Regions from separate parts of the Lacticaseibacillus styriensis genome, predicted to be linked through region 2. Evidence: predicted binding sites of a transcription regulator. Region 2 holds the regulator's gene; the other holds the start of a gene.
What was found. The regulator CtsR, encoded in region 2, represses protease genes until heat stress. The targets are predictions, from matches to a motif close to TTGGTCAAAAAAGGTCAAANA.
Positions count from the first base shown of each region.

Region 1: clpP (ATP-dependent Clp endopeptidase proteolytic subunit ClpP) is a predicted target of CtsR. The motif match lies at 2,109-2,129, and genes of this name have one in related genera.

Region 1 is NZ_CP132483.1:933,454-943,681, reverse strand. Features, by position in the region: gene LACSTY_RS04570 (sugar-binding transcriptional regulator) at 1-496, opposite strand, end outside; tRNA gene LACSTY_RS04565 (tRNA-Arg) at 1,055-1,126, opposite strand; gene clpP (ATP-dependent Clp endopeptidase proteolytic subunit ClpP) at 1,456-2,046, opposite strand; gene LACSTY_RS04555 (MarR family winged helix-turn-helix transcriptional regulator) at 2,164-2,619, opposite strand; gene whiA (DNA-binding protein WhiA) at 2,920-3,867, opposite strand; gene mgfK (gluconeogenesis morphogenetic factor MgfK) at 3,872-4,900, opposite strand; gene rapZ (RNase adapter RapZ) at 4,897-5,784, opposite strand; gene LACSTY_RS04535 (HdeD family acid-resistance protein) at 5,922-6,461, opposite strand; gene uvrA (excinuclease ABC subunit UvrA) at 6,677-9,565, opposite strand; gene uvrB (excinuclease ABC subunit UvrB) at 9,759-10,228, opposite strand, start outside.
Region 2 is NZ_CP132483.1:2,600,275-2,610,502, forward strand. Features, by position in the region: gene LACSTY_RS12245 (ATP-dependent Clp protease ATP-binding subunit) at 1-1,577, opposite strand, end outside; gene LACSTY_RS12250 (CtsR family transcriptional regulator) at 1,616-2,083, opposite strand; tRNA gene LACSTY_RS12255 (tRNA-Pro) at 2,209-2,282, opposite strand; tRNA gene LACSTY_RS12260 (tRNA-Gly) at 2,287-2,358, opposite strand; tRNA gene LACSTY_RS12265 (tRNA-Arg) at 2,412-2,485, opposite strand; tRNA gene LACSTY_RS12270 (tRNA-Leu) at 2,496-2,581, opposite strand; tRNA gene LACSTY_RS12275 (tRNA-Gly) at 2,593-2,664, opposite strand; tRNA gene LACSTY_RS12280 (tRNA-Leu) at 2,734-2,816, opposite strand; tRNA gene LACSTY_RS12285 (tRNA-Lys) at 2,832-2,904, opposite strand; tRNA gene LACSTY_RS12290 (tRNA-Val) at 2,907-2,979, opposite strand; rRNA gene rrf (5S ribosomal RNA) at 2,988-3,104, opposite strand; rRNA gene LACSTY_RS12300 (23S ribosomal RNA) at 3,305-6,222, opposite strand; tRNA gene LACSTY_RS12305 (tRNA-Ala) at 6,384-6,456, opposite strand; tRNA gene LACSTY_RS12310 (tRNA-Ile) at 6,491-6,564, opposite strand; rRNA gene LACSTY_RS12315 (16S ribosomal RNA) at 6,655-8,224, opposite strand; gene lysS (lysine--tRNA ligase) at 8,641-10,140, opposite strand.

The DNA.
Region 1 (10,228 bases), 1.5 Mb from region 2:
ATAGCTGAAAAGTTAACTGCGTGGCTAAATGTGCCATCGTTGTGCCACCCATAACGGCAATCGTTAAATGCCCGGGTGGCAACAGTAACTGTAAGGTTGAATTCAACGTCTTGCCAAGTTCATCAAGAACCCGGCTACTCTGATCCGCATCCCCGGAAACAACCAGACAATGGTCAATGCCAAGATGCGTTGCCAGCCGCTTTTCGTCATCTTTGATTCCCAGCAACTGATTCATCAAATGATCAAGACCGTGAAAAGTTTCTAGCCCTTTTGCTGTCAACACCATGCCAGATTTCGAACTTTCTAAAAGTCCCTGTCCGCGCAAAAAATCTGTTTCTGTACGTAACGCGCGTTCTGAAATCTTCATCTGTTCGGCTAACGTTCGCCGACCAACCGGTGCCATCCAGTTAATAAATTGAAGGACCTGATAGCGTTTAGTGACGACGCCCATCAGATCAGGCGCGATCGCTTTGAGCCACGCAAGTTCAGTATGCATAAGGCACGTCCTTCTTTAATGGGTCATTTCACGTCCCTCCGAGTCGTTTGCCGACCCAGCAAGCTGAAAAAAATTAGGAACCCAACGTTTGCTGTTTTCCCTTACCAACAAAACCAATTGTAGCAGGGGTTCCGCTTTATCGCAAGTCTGTTGCCTAAATCGTCTCAAAGTAATCACAAAACCGGCTAAGTTTGAACATCTACTTCAAGAATGGTTCAAATGTTCGGCATTTACCAGTTTTGGCAACCTCGCTGCGGCTTTTTGATATCAGGGGTTTCGGCTTGCTTCTAATGAAATTTTCATGCACTGTATTTCGGTCTATTTCAACAGCCTACACACAGCCAGTCATGGGTTCTTTCATCAATGCTTGTTCTGTTTTGAGCATTTTTCAAGCGAAACTGCCATTTGGTGAGGGAGCGATTTCATTTGGCGTTTTCTTAGCTTAAAAAGGGCTATGCTGATCAGCGACATTTGCGTCCTACAAACACATTATGGCAAACAAAAAGCCCGCCATAGCGGACTTTTCTATTTTCGGTATTTTCCATATGACTGGAATTCTGCGCAGCCCGGGAGTCGAACCCGGATTTCGAGAACCGGAATCTCACGTGCGATCCATTACACTAACCGCGCAAGTACCTAATTATATTACTCAATCAGGAGGTAATTTGCAAGTCTTTTTATGTAGAGCGTGAACTGGGCCGGTTAGAAACCGGAGTGTAAGGGGCCTTGGACGTGATGGCTGGGCTTTGGCCATTGCGACCAAGGTCCTTACACGCAGGTTTCGGCCCAGTGAGCGCGTTTCGGAACCGAATTGCCCCCAAACCTTATTTTTTCACTGCCTATACTGATTCATTCTCGGCGGTTATCCTCAAATTCCTTCTACCCGTCCTTCCACTCCCACGAATCCCACGAAAAAAGCACACCACTAACCAAAGCGGTGTGCCAATTCGTTTAAGCCTTTATTTTTGATTATTCTTATTAACCAGAATATCATCAATCAAGCCGTAATCCTTGGCTTCCTGAGCGCTCATATAGTGATCACGTTCAGTATCCTTCTTGATTTGCTCAACTGTCTGACCTGTTGCATCGGCCAGGATCTGGTTCATCTTTTTACGTGTCTTCAAAATTTCTTCGGCCGCAATTTCGATTTCGGTTTGCTGACCTTGGGCGCCACCTGAAGGCTGATGGATTAAAATGGTCGAATTCGGCAAAGCAAAGCGTTTGCCTTTCGTGCCACCGGCTAACAGGACAGATGCCATGGATGCAGCCATCCCAATAGCAATGGTCTGAACATCGGACTTGATGAAGTTCATGGTATCAAGCATCGCCAAGCCGCTGGTGATCACACCACCGGGACTGTTGATGTAAAGGTAAATATCCTTTTCAGAATCCTGTGCATCAAGAAAAAGTAACTGGGCGATGACAGAGTTTGCCATTTGATCGTTTACTTCACCGGACAACATGATGATCCGGTCTTTTAATAGACGTGAGTAAATGTCGTAAGCACGTTCGCCACGACTGGTTTGTTCAACGACGGTAGGTACTAGCATGTCCTAACCTCCTGAAAATCGTTTTTTAGCACTCTTTAAAGTACAGTGCTAAGTATACTGCTAAAGTCAAATAAGGTCAAAGATTTTAATCACAATCTTTGACCTTATAAAAATCGTTCAGACTTGTGGGTAGGCGTCGTCAGCGATAGCACTCAGATGCTCATCGACACGCGTTACCTCAGTCTTGATACGATCATATTCAGTTTGCGGCAAATTCATCAATTCCATGCAGGAGCCAACATGTTCAAAAATCTCGTCGCGAGCGTCCAAAGCCTTTTGCGTCAAGCTAACATCAACGCGACGTTCATCTTCGGTTGATCGTTTGCGGCTGATCCAGCCGTCTTTTTCCAGACGCTTCATTAACGGTGTCAAGGTACCGCTGTCCAACTCAAGTGTTTGGCCCACCTGCTTAACCGACATCGTGCCGTGTTCATACAGCGACAGCAACGTAATGTACTGCGGATAAGTCAACTTAAATGGCGCTAATGCCTGAGCATAGAAATGATTATATTGTTTCTGTGCCTTGTAAATTGCAAAACAAAGTTGTTCATTTAATGTGATCGGTTTGACCATAGTGCTTCCTCCTAAAACCTAAGCAACAATTGTATCCCGCTGAACGTGACAATTACCACTTCATCTGGTAATAACATCACTGCAAATCCGAATGTAAACTGACTCATGTTTCTTGTCGTGGCACTCGTCAACCAGCGCACTGCCGGACAGTTTTTAGCGTCCTAAAAGTGGCAGCCGGGTCGTTCAAACGCCTACATCAAATAACTTGATGTCGGTTACATTGTACACGATTATCTTGAGGAAACAAAGGCATTATCTTATAAATATGACTTTTTGCTTATCTTGCAATTATCATAGCTGCTAGGCATCTTCCGGTTGCTGGTAACCCTCAGCAATCTGATTGAGTTTGCGCAACCGATGATTGACGCCTGACTTCGAAATGGTCCCACCCGGAACCATGGCACCCAACTCCTGCAACGAGACATCCGGATGGGCTAAGCGCAAAACGGCAATTTCGCGCAGTTTGGTTGGCAGATTATCCAACCCCACATGATCTTTAAGATAGTTGATATTCTCAATTTGTTTCTGGGCCGCATCAATGGTTTTGTTCATATTCGCCGTTTCGCAATTCACGAGGCGGTTCACCGAGTTACGCATATCCCGCACAATCCGGACATCTTCGAACTTAAGCATCGCATTCGTTGCCCCGATCACCTGCAGGAAATCCGCGATTTTTTCGGCTTCTTTTAAATAAACAATATAGCCGCTTCGGCGTTCGACGGTGCGCGCATTCAGGTTGAAATGATTCATCATTTTCAAAATGCCGGCATTGTGATCGGCATACAATGAATAAATTTCCAGGTGATAGCGCGATGTTTCCGGATTATTCACCGATCCGCCGGCTAAAAAAGCGCCGCGCAAGTACGAACGCATCCGTTGTGGTTCTTCCAAAACCGTTGCTGGGACCGTCGTCGAAATCGCCATCGTTGTCGGATCCAAAATTGACAAATCCGACAGAATATCATTGACACCTTCCGTCAGGCGGACAATGTACTGATAATTTTTTTTGAGTTTCATTTTGCGATGAACGACCAAGTTGGCTTCATGCCGGTAAACCTGGCGAATCAAACTATAAATTCGCCGGGCAATGGCTGGGTTTTCGGTTTGAATGTTTAACACAAATCGATGGGCCATCAACGTCAGGCTGCCGTTCATCCGGATCAATGCCGACAGCTCTGCCTTCGCATGTTCAGGATGAACCTCGAGTTGGGTCAGTTCTTTTTTCACCATACTGGCAAAGCTTGCCATGCCCTCACCTCCGGATTTTTGCGCTCACTTGAAAAGCCAAATTCAAAATTTCCTTGGCCACCTTGTCGCCATCATGGAAAACGCCGCGATCACGCAACTTCAAAAAGTCTTCCGAAATCACGCGACAACCCATATCCCGCAAACCTTGATAATTATGCTTAACCGGCGTCAGAATTTCGTTGTACTTTTGGTGATCGAGATAATTCTCGGGGACCGGTTCGATATTGACGAGCACGGTATCGACAAAATCCTCCCCCATCTGTTCATTCAACACCCGAACATGGTCGGCATCGGTGAAGTTTTGTGTTTCGCCTTTCTGCGTCATGATGTTGACGATATAGATGACTTCGGCCTGCGTTTTCTTCACAGCGTCACCCAGATTGCCAATCATCAGGTTCGGCAGGATGCTGGTAAACAGACTGCCGGGCCCCAGCACGACCACATCGGCATCCATAATGGCATCAATGACTTCATGGACAGCTTTAGGTTCACCATTAGCCGGATCGGTTTCGGAGACGGAAATATGCTTGATATTCTTACCGGCAGCGGTAATTTCGGATTCACCGGATAGGCTCGTCCCATCTGTGAACTCGGCATTAAGTGTGAGTGGCGTGTTGCTGGCAGGATAAACGTGACCATCCACCTGCATCATTTCGCTCAGTTGCTGAACCGCCGGGAAAATGCCGCCTTTCATCTCTGACAAAGCCGCAATGATTAAGTTGCCAATCGCATGGCCGGCAAAAAACGCATCGGTCGTGTTAAAGCGGTACTGGAAAATATCCAGATACAGACTTGGCAACTCCGACAAGGCAACAAGCACATTGCGAATATCACCAGGCGGCACTACGTTAATATAATTGCGGATGGTACCTGACGACCCGCCATCATCGGCAACCGTCACAATCGCTGTTACGTCAGCATCCTGTTCATGCAGACTATGCAAGATAACCGGCAATCCGGTTCCGCCGCCAATCACGACGACTTTAGGACGCCGCCCGCGAATGACGCGGATAAATTTAGTTTCCCGACTCATGAACGATTCACCGTCTCCTTATGTTTCTTAATGTCCCGATGGGTAATATCAACCGCATACGCATCCGAAAATGCCTTACCGATGCGCTCCGCAAACGCAACGCTTCGGTGTTGACCGCCTGTGCAACCGATCGCGATCGTCACACTGGTCTTCCCTTCGGCTTTATACTTGGGCATGATCTCAGCCAGCAAATCGTAAAATTTGTTGTAGAAACTCTCGGCATCTTCATTGTCCATTACATAGTCATAAACTTCCTGATCCAAACCGGTTTTTGGCCGGTAAGCCTTGACGTAAAACGGATTAGGCAGGAACCGGACGTCCATGACAATGTCCGCATCAATCGGCAGCCCATATTTAAACCCAAATGACATGACTTCAATATGAAAGGCTGGCTGACCGCTATTTTCTTTGAAGTTTAAGAAGATCTTTTCGCGTAACTGTCGCGGGCTCAACGTGGTGGTATCGATCACGACTTGCGCCCGATTCCGTAACTCGGTTAGTAGCACACGTTCTTTTTTAATGCCGTCCATCAACCGGCCTTCCATTGCCAAGGGATGTGAGCGGCGGGTTTCCTTGTAACGCGAAACCAGTTCTTCATCCGTCGCGTCTAAGAACAAAATGCGCGAATGAACGTAAGCGTTGTTGTCCAGATTAGCCAACATGTCGATAATCTGGTCATAAAAGGCCCGACTACGCAGATCCACGACTAGCGCAACCTTTGAGATCTTCCCAGATTCCTTAACGAGTTCCCAAAACTTAGGAAGCAGCGCTGGCGGCATGTTATCAACGCAAAAATACCCCAAATCTTCAAACGCCTGCATTGCAACGGTTTTGCCGGCACCCGACATCCCAGTGATAATAACAAGATCCAAACTTTCAGTCATAAAAGGCTCCTTTGTGCTCATATTCAATCAAGTATAACATTCCGGGCGTGTCATTCCTACCATCACAGACTCCCGAAATAAAAAAAGCCGAAGAACCGGCTTAGAAACACCGGTTCTTCGGACTTTTGGTGGACAATTTAAATGTTGCGTCGAGCAAAAGCGATGACAATACACTCGATGCCGAACAGGACGAAGAACATCGCCAACAAGGTCACCAGCGTCACTGCTGCAATCACCGGCTGCATGAACAGCATCAGCGAAACAATGACCGCCAGAATATCCAGAATCAGATAAACGACAAACCAGCCCGTGCCGGCAACGCGCAGATGGCCGACATTGAACAATGAGCCGACAGAATCGACCAGGAACCAGATAGCAAACATCATGGTGATCGTCGCCACGCCTAAGCCAGAATTCAATAAGAAAATCAGGCCAATGACAAGGTCAAAAATCCCCATAATCAAGGAAATCCATGCCAATCTACCGGTAAACTGGCGCAATGTGGAAAAGCCCGCAAGAACCGCAATCCCTCGAATAATGGCAACGACGGCAAAGATAAAGGTAACCGTCCTTAATGTTGCTAACGGGTACCGTAAGACCACAAAAGCAGCAACCAGAAACAGAATACCGGTGATGAACTGCCCCCAGTCAAAGCCAAAACTCTTTCGATTCAACATATTATTCCCTACTTTCTTGATCATTTATATCATACCATTTCAAAAAGTAATTCAATAAATTGAATTGCCAGAATTTTTAAAGATTTTTAAAGATACGGGCAAATGCCACTAGCCACGCATGATACGTAGCCTTTAAAAAGTGATCAAAAATCGGTCAAACGCTGCTCATTTATGTACATAAATAGTCGCGGTTTTAAACGCGACTATCAAACGCATTATTTCTTGGTGCTGCTTTTGGCCTGACCATCCTTGCCGGCAGCCGCTTCCTTGGTCCGTTTGGTGTCACGGATCAGAACCGGTTTGAGATATTGGCCGGTATAACTGTCAGCCACCTCGGCGACTTGTTCGGGCGTGCCTGTGGCAATGACACGGCCACCGCCATCCCCGCCTTCAGGACCCAGATCAATGACCCAGTCGGCAGATTTAACCACATCCAGATTGTGTTCAATGACCAAAACCGTGTTGCCTTCATCGACTAAGCGTTCCAGCACTTCCAGCAAGCGCTTAATATCATCGGTATGCAAACCGGTCGTCGGTTCATCCAGAATATAAAAGTTCTTACCGGTCGAAAGCTTCTGCAACTCACTGGCCAGCTTCATCCGCTGCGCCTCACCACCGGAAAGGGTTGTAGCACTTTGACCCAGCTTCACATAGCCCAAGCCGACATCCACAATCGTCTGCAACTTACGGCGAATCTTTGGAATGTTTTTGAAGAAATCGGTCGCTTCTTCAACGGTCATATCCAACACTTCGGCAATGTTCTTGCCTTTATACGTGACCTCCAGGGTTTCGGAATTGTACCGTTTGCCGTGGCAAACTTCACACGGCACATATACATCTGGCAAGAAATTCATTTCAATCTTGATAATCCCGTCACCTTTACAGTTTTCACAGCGACCGCCCTTGATGTTAAAACTGAACCGTCCTTTTTTGTAACCGCGCAGTTTGGCTTCGTTGGTTTCTGCAAATAATCCGCGAATATCATCAAAAACGCTGGTATAGGTAGCTGGATTGCTCCGTGGCGTCCGACCGATTGGACTCTGATCAATATTGATTAGCTTCTCAATATTTTTATAACCCAGAATCTTATCATATGGTCCGGGTTTTTCAGAGTTGTGATTCAGCTTTTGGGCCAAGGCTCGCCGCAAAATCGAATTGACAAGCGTTGACTTGCCCGATCCGGAAACCCCGGTAACCACAATAAACTTGCCTAATGGAAAATCAACATTGATGTGCTTGAGATTATGGTCGGCAGCCCCTTCCAAACGGATCACTTTGCCATTGCCTGTCCGACGCTTCAACGGTACCGGAATAAACTTACGGCCAGATAGGTATTGCCCCGTGATCGACTTGCGTACCCGCGCCACTTGCTTAGGCGTTCCGGCCGCCATGATCCGGCCGCCATGGTCACCGGCACCCGGACCGACATCGATCAGGTAATCGGCTGCCCGCATGGTGTCCTCGTCATGTTCAACCACAATGAGCGTATTGCCTAAATCACGCATTTTTTTCAAAGAGGCGATTAAGCGATCGTTGTCGCGTTGATGCAGGCCGATTGACGGCTCATCCAGAACATACATGACCCCGCTCAAATTGGATCCGATCTGAGTTGCCAACCGAATACGCTGCGCCTCGCCGCCAGATAGCGTCCCGGCGCTACGACTCAAGGTCAGATAGCCAAGGCCGACATTGACAAGAAAAGTTAAACGATCGACAACCTCTTTCACGATTGGCTGAGCAATCACACTTTCAGCCTCGCTCAGCTGAATCTGCTTAAAGAACGGTAAGGCATCTTTGATCGCCAAATCGGAAACTTCGGCAATATCACGACCGGAAATTTTTACGGCAAGTGCTTGCCGATTCAGCCGCTTGCCATGGCAAACCGGGCAAGGCAGCGCGGTCATGTAACTCCGCATCTGTTGGCGTGTAAAATCGCTGTTGGTCTCGGCATAGCGCCGGGAAATGTTGGTCAGTACCCCTTCAAACGGCACATCGACATCCCGAACGCCGCCAAAATCATTTTCATAATGGAAATGGAACGGCTTGCCATTGCTGCCATCAAGAACGACGGTGCGTTCCCGCTTGGTCAACTTCTCAAACGGCACATCCATGCGCACTTTAAAGGCCGTTGCGGCTTGTTCCAACAATTCCGGATAGTACTGGGAACTGATGGGATTCCACGGAGCAATCGCGCCTTGTGCCAAGGTCATGCTTGGATCCGGGACGACCAGATCCATATCGACCGTGAGCTTAACCCCTAAGCCATCACATTCCGGGCAGGCACCAAATGGGGCATTGAACGAAAAGAGGCGCGGCTCCATTTCACCAATGGTAAAGCCACAAATCGGGCAGGCAAAATGTTCGGAAAAACGTAACGTCTCGCCGCCGATCACATCGACATTGGCATAACCTTCGGACAAACGTAACGCCGCTTCGAATGAATCAAACAACCGGCTGCGCGCTTCAGGCTTCACCACAATCCGGTCAATCACGATATCAATATCATGAGCCTTGTTTTTATCCAGCTCATAGTCGGCCGTTGCGTCCATCACTTCGCCGTCAACGCGCATGCGCACATAACCTTCACGCATAATCTTGGCGAAGACTTTCTTATGACTGCCTTTTTTGCGCCGCACAATTGGCGACAGAATCTGAATGCGGCTCTTTTCCGGTAATGCTAAGACGCGATCCACCATTTGTTCGACACTCTGGCTCGTAATCGGTGTCCCATCGTTCGGACAAATCGGATGACCGACCCGCGCCCACAACAACCGCAGATAATCGTTGATTTCCGTGACGGTGCCGACCGTTGAACGGGGATTCTTGGAGGTCGTCTTTTGATCAATCGAAATCGCCGGACTGAGGCCATCAATCGAGTCGACATCTGGTTTCTCCATCTGGCCTAAGAATTGACGCGCATAGGCAGACAGACTTTCAACATACCGGCGCTGGCCTTCTGCATATAACGTATCAAACGCCAGGCTGGACTTGCCAGAACCTGACAGCCCCGTCATGACCACGAGTTTGTTACGGGGAATGGTCACGTCAATATTCTTTAAGTTATGGGCACGTGCCCCATGGATCACAATTTTATCATTTGCCATTCACAAAAAATCTCCTCATTTAAAACAAGCCGCCCGTAGCCAGAACGTCACCCCATCTGGCACGACAAAGCGGATCAGTTCCTGCGTCTCAGCCAACGCCAGGATCACGACAACAAAACAGCCACGATCGCCGGATCTAATCAAGGTAATCATGGCTGACTTTGTTTCATCATGCAAGTTCGTTACAAAAATCTCAAGACATATCTGCCTGCAACTCCAGAATAGTATCCCGTAACGATGCCGCCTGTTCGAAATCCAGTTTCTTGGCCGCCGCCTGCATTTGTGAACGCAGGTTGGCCACCAATTCTTTCTTATCGGCTTTGGTCATGTCTTCATAGTCAACCTCGGCAAAGGTCTTCTTGGCCTCGGCTTTCTCATCGTCAGACTGTTCGTAGGTCGAAATAGCTGCCCGAATCGGTTTGATAATGGTCTTAGGCTGAATATGATGTTCTTCGTTAAACTTCTCCTGAATCGCCCGCCGCCGCTTGGTTTCATCAATCGCGGCCTTCATCGAATCAGTGACTTTGTCCGCATACATAATCACTTTACCGTGCTCATTACGCGATGCCCGGCCGATCGTCTGGATTAAGGATCGTTCTGCCCGCAAGAAGCCTTCCTTGTCAGCATCAAGAATCGCAATCAGCGAAACTTCCGGCACATCAA
Region 2 (10,228 bases):
TCATCCTGACCAACAACCCGTTGATGGAGAATCTTCTCCAGGTTGACCAAACGTTCGGATTCCTTCTTTTGCAACTGGGTAACCGGCACACCGGTCCATTGTGACACAACTTCTGCCACATCGGCGCCTGTCACTTTGATATCGGTTCGAACGCCGCTTTCGTTCACGGGTTCCGGCGTATCGGCAAGTTTGGCCTTAACGTCCGCCTCTTTGGTGCGAATGGTAGCCGCTGTTTCGAAGTCTTGATGATCAATCGCGTCTTCTTTGTCCGCGACTAACTTAGCCAGCTCGTCCTGAAGCTTGTCGGATTTGGTCTCAACATTAGCTTTATCCAATCGTACCTTGGCAGCACTTTCGTCAACTAAATCGATGGCCTTGTCAGGCAAGAAGCGCGTTGTAATGTAACGTGAGGACAAGACAACTGCTTCATGCAAAGCTTCATCAGTAATCGTGACGCCATGATGCGCCTCATACCGTGGACGCAGCCCTTTCAAAATCTGCTCTGCTTCTTCTTCCGTTGGTTCATCGACTTGGATGGTCGCAAACCGCCGTTCCAAAGCAGCATCTTTTTCAATATACTTCTGATATTCGTCTAAGGTTGTTGCACCGATCAACTGCAACTCGCCACGAGCCAAGGCCGGCTTGAGAATGTTGGAAGCGTCAATGGCCCCTTCAGCACCCCCGGCACCGATCAGCGTGTGCAATTCATCAATGAACAAAATGACGTTGCCATCTTTATAAATCTCATCAATGATTTTCTTCAGGCGATCTTCAAATTCACCACGATACTTTGTGCCTGCAACCAGTGAGCCCATATCAAGCATCATCAGTCGCTTATTCAGCATGTCATCCGGAACTTTGCCCGCGACAATCTTTTCGGCAAAGCCTTCCGCAATCGCGGTTTTCCCGACACCTGGTTCACCAATCAACACTGGGTTGTTCTTCGTGCGCCGAGCCAGAATCTGAATTAAACGCCGAACTTCCTTTTCGCGGCCGACCACCGGATCCATCCGGTTTTCACGCGCCATTTGGGTTAAATCGCGCGCAAGGCCATCAAGTGTCGGGGTCCCTTGGCTATCTTGGCGAGCACCACCACGCGCCATTGGCCGGCGTTTGGCAGCTGTGTCCGCAATGCCCATTTTCTTAAACACCATTTGTCGTGTCTTCGAAAGACTGAGGCCCAGATTCTGGAGAATCCGCGCGGCTAAAATATCGTCTTCACGAAGCAACCCCAGCAGAATATGCTCGGTGCCGATCTTCAAAGCACCTAAGCGCTTTGCTTCGTCGCCGGCAAACGCCAGAATTTCCTTACCCTTTGGTGAATAAGGCAAATAACTATCGCTAGCTTGACCGGCGGCATCAACAGTTCCATACCCTGTGAAGCGCTCGATCTCGTCATGGACATCATTCTCTGTGACCCCTAACTGACGCAGCGTCTTACCAGCGATTCCATCTTTTTCCATAACCAGCGCCATAAGCAAATGTTCAGTGCCTACAGCATGATGATGGAAATACTTCGCTTGTTCCTGGGCTAAAAGCAAAACATTTTTAGCACTAGGGGTAAATAAGTTGTCCATAAGCACGCTCCTTTTTAGAAAACTAATTATAAACTGTTCTATCTTTCATACCGCAAACGATCCAAAAATGCAAGGAACATGCGCGACCGTAAATGCTCTTCTGTCCCTTGATCAAGAATACCCAAAGTCTCATGATTCATGACCGCCAACATTAAATTGCCTGATTGTTGGGAAATAAGCCCATTATCGAATAATTCCTGAATTAAATCACGGGCATCGCGTAATCGCAAGCGTTTGGGGATATGCTGCCGCATGATTTGAATGAGGTCTTGATCATCTGTCAATTTGACCTTCACGATGCGAATGTAGCCTCCGCCGCCCCGCTTGCTTTCAACAATGTAGCCGCGAGCCGGTGTGAACCGGGTTTTAATGACATAATTGATTTGCGAGGGAACGCAATTAAAACGACGTGCAATTTCGGCTCGCCGTATTTCAACCGCAGCCTCCTGTGCCAGTATCGTTTTTAGATAAGCCTCAATAATGTCCGAAATATTCTCACGCTGCATGTCGTTCAATCCTTTTTGACTTTGACCAATCTTGACTATTACACATTATACTGGCATTGGTCAGTTTATACAAATTTCTGCATTTGAAAACGAAAAAAGGACCACGATTTTTCGTGATCCAAGAATCGGGAAGACAAGATTCGAACTTGCGACCCCTACGTCCCGAACGTAGTGCTCTACCAAGCTGAGCTACTTCCCGGTAAAGCGGAAGACGGGATTCGAACCCGCGACCCCCACCATGGCAAGGTGATGTTCTACCACTGAACTACTTCCGCATACCGCATATTAAATTGATCGGCGCCAGCTTAGCTTCATAGGCGATCGACGATGCACCCAGTAGGAGTCGAACCTACAACCTTCTGATTCGTAGTCAGACACTCTATCCAGTTGCGCTATGGGTGCTTCAACAAAATGCCGAGGACCGGGATCGAACCGGTACGGTCATCACTGACCGCAGGATTTTAAGTCCTGTGCGTCTGCCAATTCCGCCACCCCGGCATAAAGTGAAAAGCGGAAGACGGGATTCGAACCCGCGACCCCCACCATGGCAAGGTGATGTTCTACCACTGAACTACTTCCGCATATCAAACCTATTCAATTATGACCGAGGAGCGGCCTTCAAAGACCCGAGCATTCCGTTCAAGATACGATGCGGGTGAAGGGACTCGAACCCCCACGGTCAAAAACCACTAGAACCTAAATCTAGCGCGTCTGCCAGTTCCGCCACACCCGCAAAAGGTGGGTTAAATGAGCCGTGACAGGCTCGAACTGTCGACCCACTGATTAAAAGTCAGTTGCTCTACCAACTGAGCTAACGGCTCAATGGAGGATACAGGGCTCGAACCTGTGACCCTCTGCTTGTAAGGCAGACGCTCTCCCAACTGAGCTAATCCTCCATATGTAAGCGTGGCAGCTTCCTACCCTCGCAGGCAGTTTCCCACCAACTACTCTCGGCGTGAAGAAGCTTAACTTCTGTGTTCGGCATGGGAACAGGTGTATCCTTCTTGCTATCGCCACCACACTTATGAGAACTTTGCGCTCTCAAAACTGGCTATCATTGTTGGTTGTTTGCTTTGCTGAGAATCGGCGTATTTCATCGAAACGCGTTCGCAGTCGCAGAAACCTCCACATAAGGACCCTGAGTCCATTGGCCAAAACCCGACCAACGAACTCAGGCCCGCTTATGCTCCGGTTTCTAAGCGCTCCTGCTCACGCTCTTACTTGGTTAAGTCCTCGACCGATTAGTACTGGTCCGCTCCATGCATCGCTGCACTTCCACTTCCAGCCTATCTACCTGATCATCTCTCAGGGGTCTTACTTCCATATAGGAATGGGAAATCTCATCTCGAGGGGGGCTTCACACTTAGATGCTTTCAGCGTTTATCCCTTCCGTTCATAGCTACCCAGCGATGCGCCTGGCGGCACAACTGGTACACCAGCGGAACGTCCATCCCGGTCCTCTCGTACTAAGGACAGCTCCTCTCAAATTTCCTGCGCCCGCGACGGATAGGGACCGAACTGTCTCACGACGTTCTGAACCCAGCTCGCGTACCGCTTTAATGGGCGAACAGCCCAACCCTTGGGACCGACTACAGCCCCAGGATGCGATGAGCCGACATCGAGGTGCCAAACCTCCCCGTCGATGTGGACTCTTGGGGGAGATAAGCCTGTTATCCCCAGGGTAGCTTTTATCCGTTGAGCGATGGCCCTTCCATACGGAACCACCGGATCACTAAGCCCGACTTTCGTCCCTGCTCGACTTGTCAGTCTCGCAGTCAAGCTCCCTTCTACCTTTACACTCTGCGAATGATTTCCAACCATTCTGAGGGAACCTTTGGGCGCCTCCGTTACATTTTAGGAGGCGACCGCCCCAGTCAAACTGCCTACCTGACACTGTCTCCCGCCACGATCAGTGGCGCGGGTTAGAGTGTTCATACAGCTAGGGTAGTATCCCACCAACGCCTCCATCGAAACTAGCGTTCCGATCTCTACGGCTCCTACCTATCCTGTACAAGCGGTACCAACACTCAATATCAAGCTACAGTAAAGCTCCATGGGGTCTTTCCGTCCTGTCGCGGGTAACCCGCATCTTCACGGGTACTATAATTTCACCGAGTCTCTCGTTGAGACAGTGCCCAAATCATTACGCCTTTCGTGCGGGTCGGAACTTACCCGACAAGGAATTTCGCTACCTTAGGACCGTTATAGTTACGGCCGCCGTTTACTGGGGCTTCAATTCTGGGCTTCGCTTGCGCTAACTCATCCTCTTAACCTTCCAGCACCGGGCAGGCGTCAGCCCCTATACATCATCTTTCGATTTAGCAGAGACCTGTGTTTTTGATAAACAGTTGTTTGGGCCTATTCACTGCGGCTGACCTTGCGGTCAGCACCCCTTCTTCCGAAGTTACGGGGTCATTTTGCCGAGTTCCTTAACGAGAGTTCGCTCGCTCACCTGAGGATACTCTCCTCGACTACCTGTGTCGGTTTGCGGTACGGGTAGTTTATTTCTCACTAGAAGCTTTTCTTGGCAGTGTGACATCAGGAACTTCGCTACTTTAATTTCGCTCCCCATCACCGCTTGTCCTTATGGTCGCAAGCATTTCACTCGCCACCAGACTTGCGGCTTGGACGCACTTTTCCAGCCGTGCGCTTTCCTTAGCCTCCTGCGTCCCTCCATCGCTTAAACAAAATAAACTAGTGCAGGAATCTCAACCTGCTTGTCATCGACTACGCCTTGCGGCCTCGCCTTAGATCCCGACTAACCCTGGGAGGACGAGCCTTCCCCAGGAAACCTTAGTCATACGGTGGATCAGATTCTCACTGATCTTTCGCTACTCATGCCGGCATTCTCACTTCTAAGCGCTCCAGCCGTCCTCACGATCGACCTTCAACGCCCTTAGAACGCTCTCCTACCGCGCACCCTTACGGGTGCACCCACAGTTTCGGTATTATGCTTAGCCCCGGTATATTTTCGGCGCAGTGCCACTCGACTAGTGAGCTATTACGCACTCTTTAAATGGTGGCTGCTTCTGAGCCAACATCCTAGTTGTCTGTGCAACGCCACATCCTTTTCCACTTAGCACAAATTTAGGGACCTTAACTGGTGATCTGGGCTGTTCCCCTTTCGACAATGGACCTTATCGCTCACTGTCTGACTCCCGGAGTAAGATCGATGGTATTCGGAGTTTATCTGAATTCAGTAACCCTTGATGGGCCCCTAGTTCAAACAGTGCTCTACCTCCATGATCCATCCTCCGAGGCTAACCCTAAAGCTATTTCGGAGAGAACCAGCTATCTCCAAGTTCGTTTGGAATTTCACCGCTACCCACAACTCATCCCAGCATTTTTCAACATACATGGGTTCGGTCCTCCAGTGTGTTTCACCACACCTTCAACCTGGTCATGGGTAGGTCACTTGGTTTCGGGTCTACATCTGCCTACTCATTCGCCCTGTTCAGACTCGCTTTCGCTCCGGCTCCGACTTTTCATCTTAACCTCGCAGGCAAACGTAACTCGCCGGTTCATTCTACAAAAGGCACGCCATTACCCCTTAACGGGCTTTGACTAATTGTAGGCACACGGTTTCAGGAACTGTTTCACTCCCCTTCCGGGGTGCTTTTCACCTTTCCCTCACGGTACTGGTTCACTATCGGTCACTAGGGAGTATTTAGCCTTGGGAGATGGTCCTCCCGGATTCCGACGGAATTTCACGTGTTCCGCCGTACTCAGGATCCTGGACGGAGAGTCCGCCGTTTCGCTTACAGGGCTTTCACCTTCTATGGCGCAGCTTTCCAGCTGACTTCGACTACGTCGAACTTTGGTAACTCCAATGTCCAGTCCTACAACCCCGAGAAGCAAGCTTCTCGGTTTGGGCTCTTCCCACTTCGCTCGCCGCTACTATGGGAATCGAGTTTTCTTTCTCTTCCTGCGGGTACTGAGATGTTTCAGTTCCCCGCGTCTGCCGCCAACAAGCTATGGATTCACTTGCAGGCAATACACTGATGTGTACTGGGTTCCCCCATTCGGAAATCTCCGGATCAAAGCTTACTTATAGCTCCCCGAAGCATATCGGTATTAGTTCCGTCCTTCATCGGCTCCTAGTGCCAAGGCATCCACCGTGCGCCCTTTGTAACTTAACCTGTACTGACTTGCGTCAGCGGTTATGCGATGCGAATTTCTATATTAGAAACTCATACAAATACGCTGTGTTCTCGGCAATTTAAAACATTTACAACAATGATATCCAGTTTTCAAAGAACAAAGTCGCCGACTTGCGTCGGTGAATTGGCCTGACGGCCAATGGAGGATAACGGGATCGAACCGATGACCTCCTGCTTGCAAAGCAGGCGCTCTCCCAGCTGAGCTAATCCCCCATAAGGGTTGTTCAATTAACAAGCGAACGCTTGATGGGCCTAGATGGACTTGAACCATCGACCTCACGCTTATCAAGCGTGCGCTCTAACCAACTGAGCTATAGGCCCGATAGGCGTAAAAAGAGAGGTCGTCCCCTCAAAACTAAACAAAGTTTCGTGTGTGCAGGTTTCCGTCAGACTTAATGTCTGTTTCCTTAGAAAGGAGGTGATCCAGCCGCAGGTTCTCCTACGGCTACCTTGTTACGACTTCACCCTAATCATTTGTCCCACCTTAGACGGCTCGCTCCCTAAAAGGGTTACGCCACCGGCTTCGGGTGTTACAAACTCTCATGGTGTGACGGGCGGTGTGTACAAGGCCCGGGAACGTATTCACCGCGGCGTGCTGATCCGCGATTACTAGCGATTCCGACTTCGTGTAGGCGAGTTGCAGCCTACAGTCCGAACTGAGAATGGCTTTAAGAGATTAGCTTGACCTCGCGGTCTCGCAACTCGTTGTACCATCCATTGTAGCACGTGTGTAGCCCAGGTCATAAGGGGCATGATGATTTGACGTCATCCCCACCTTCCTCCGGTTTGTCACCGGCAGTCTTACTAGAGTGCCCAACTGAATGCTGGCAACTAGTCATAAGGGTTGCGCTCGTTGCGGGACTTAACCCAACATCTCACGACACGAGCTGACGACAACCATGCACCACCTGTCATTTTGCCCCCGAAGGGGAAACCTGATCTCTCAGGTGATCAAAAGATGTCAAGACCTGGTAAGGTTCTTCGCGTTGCTTCGAATTAAACCACATGCTCCACCGCTTGTGCGGGCCCCCGTCAATTCCTTTGAGTTTCAACCTTGCGGTCGTACTCCCCAGGCGGAATGCTTAATGCGTTAGCTGCGGCACTGAAGGGCGGAAACCCTCCAACACCTAGCATTCATCGTTTACGGCATGGACTACCAGGGTATCTAATCCTGTTCGCTACCCATGCTTTCGAGCCTCAGCGTCAGTTACAGACCAGACAGCCGCCTTCGCCACTGGTGTTCTTCCATATATCTACGCATTTCACCGCTACACATGGAGTTCCACTGTCCTCTTCTGCACTCAAGTTTCCCAGTTTCCGATGCGCTTCCTCGGTTAAGCCGAGGGCTTTCACATCAGACTTAAAAAACCGCCTGCGCTCGCTTTACGCCCAATAAATCCGGATAACGCTTGCCACCTACGTATTACCGCGGCTGCTGGCACGTAGTTAGCCGTGGCTTTCTGGTTGGATACCGTCACGCCGACAACAGTTACTCTGCCGACCATTCTTCTCCAACAACAGAGTTTTACGACCCGAAAGCCTTCTTCACTCACGCGGCGTTGCTCCATCAGACTTGCGTCCATTGTGGAAGATTCCCTACTGCTGCCTCCCGTAGGAGTTTGGGCCGTGTCTCAGTCCCAATGTGGCCGATCAACCTCTCAGTTCGGCTACGTATCATCGCCTTGGTGAGCCGTTACCTCACCAACTAGCTAATACGCCGCGGGTCCATCCAAAAGCGATAGCTTACGCCATCTTTCAGCCAAGAACCATGCGGTTCTTGGATTTATGCGGTATTAGCATCTGTTTCCAAATGTTATCCCCCACTTAAGGGCAGGTTACCCACGTGTTACTCACCCGTCCGCCACTCGTTTTAAGTTGAATCACAGTGCAAGCACCGTTCATCGGCCAAAACTCGTTCGACTTGCATGTATTAGGCACGCCGCCAGCGTTCATCCTGAGCCAGGATCAAACTCTCATATAAATATGAGCTGTTCGAATAGCTCGATTTGTTGTTCTAGCGAATTGACTTCGCAAATGTTACTTTTTGCCTCGATACCGAAGTATCAAGGACCCTGCACATTTAAACGAAACTTTGTTCAGTTTTCAAAGGACGACCTTGTCAAAAGACAACTTTGATATATTATCACAGGCAAGCAATACCTGTCAATAACTTTTTCTGATGCTTTGAAGCACATCAGCGTTGCTCATTTACGACGCTTATTATCATACCAACGGTTTGCGCCATCGTCAACAACTTTTTTAAATAAAAATACTATCCGGATATTATGTGTGCCATTGATGATTTTCATTCGTGAATAAGCCTATAATAAACTTACTCACGGCGCAATCTTTCGTAAAACAAAAAGTGCCGCCAAAATGGCGACACATAAGTTTAGGTTATGGGCGCAATGTCGGGAACAAAAGGACATCACGAATTGAAGGCGCATCTGTCAACAGCATGACAAGACGATCGATACCGATGCCTAAGCCACCGGTTGGCGGCATGCCGTATTCCAATGCCTCAACATAATCATCATCGATACCTTGCGCTTCCTCATTGCCTGCGCTCTTTTCTGCGGCCTGGGCTTCAAACCGTTGGCGCTGGTCAATTGGATCGTTTAATTCGGTGAAGGCATTGGCGTATTCGCCACCGCCGACGAAAAGTTCGAACCGCTCGACAAAGCGGGGATCCTTAGGGTTTTTCTTTGCGAGAGGGGACACTTCGATTGGATGCCCGGTAATGAAAGTCGGTTGAATCAGCGTTGATTCAACGAACTGGTCAAAGAAGGCACTGATAATGTGACCGACCTTCCAATAAGGCTCGTAATGGACATCATGTTCGTCTGCCAGCTTGCGCGCATCATCAACGCTCATTTCCGGCCAAAAGTCCACGCCGGTTTTGTCTTTAATGGCATCGACCATGTTAATGCGGGCAAACGGCGCATCTAGGTCGATGTCCATTCCCTGATACGTTAATTTACCGGAATCAAGAACCTTGTGGGCAGCAAATCGAAAAATACCTTCAGTTTCAGTCATGACATCGGTCAAGTCCCAATAGGCTGCGTAGGTTTCAAGCTCGGTGAATTCCGGATTATGTTTGGTATCAATGCCTTCATTACGGAAAACCCGACCAATTTCGTAAACCCGTTCCATCCCACCGACAATGAGCCGCTTCAGATGTAGTTCAAGCGCGATTCGTAGATAAAGATCGATATCCAGTGCATTGTGATGCGTGATGAACGGACGGGCATTGGCGCCACCGGCTTGGTTATGCAACACCGGCGTCTCGACTTCAAGGAAGCCGTGGTTATCTAAATATTCACGAACAGCACTCACAATCTTTGTCCGCTTAACAAACCGGTCAAAGCTGTCAGGGTTAGAAATCAGATCCAGATAACGTTTGCGGTACTTTTGCTCAACGTCCGTCAAGCCATGCCACTTGTCCGGTAATGGCCGTAATGCCTTAGCCAAGTGGGTAACATGGTTGGCTTTGACCGTCAGTTCGCCGGAATCGGTTTTCATGACTTCGCCACTGATACCAAGAATGTCGCCAAGATCGGCCTTCTTGAAAATCATGTAGTTCTCATCGCCGACAACATCTTTACGAACGTAGATCTGCATTTTGCCACTACGATCACGGATATCTGCAAATCCGACTTTACCCTTGCCACGTTTGGACATCATGCGTCCTGCGATCGTCACTTTCGGTTTTTCTTCAAGCAACGTTTCCTTGTCGTCTTCACCGAAGTCTTCGCGCACTTGCGCTGCCGAGTGGGTTCGATCAAACCGATGACCGAATGGATCAATCCCTGCTTCGCGCAAGGCTTCCATTTTTTCCCGCCGCGCAATCATCTGATCGTTCATTTCTGGTTGCTGTCCGTTTTCCTTAGCCAACACATGTTCCTCCGTTCCAATTTATAGCACTCTTTGATGATGACAATTTTACCGCGAAAAAGCAACCTTCTGCGCATTAAAAGACGCTCTC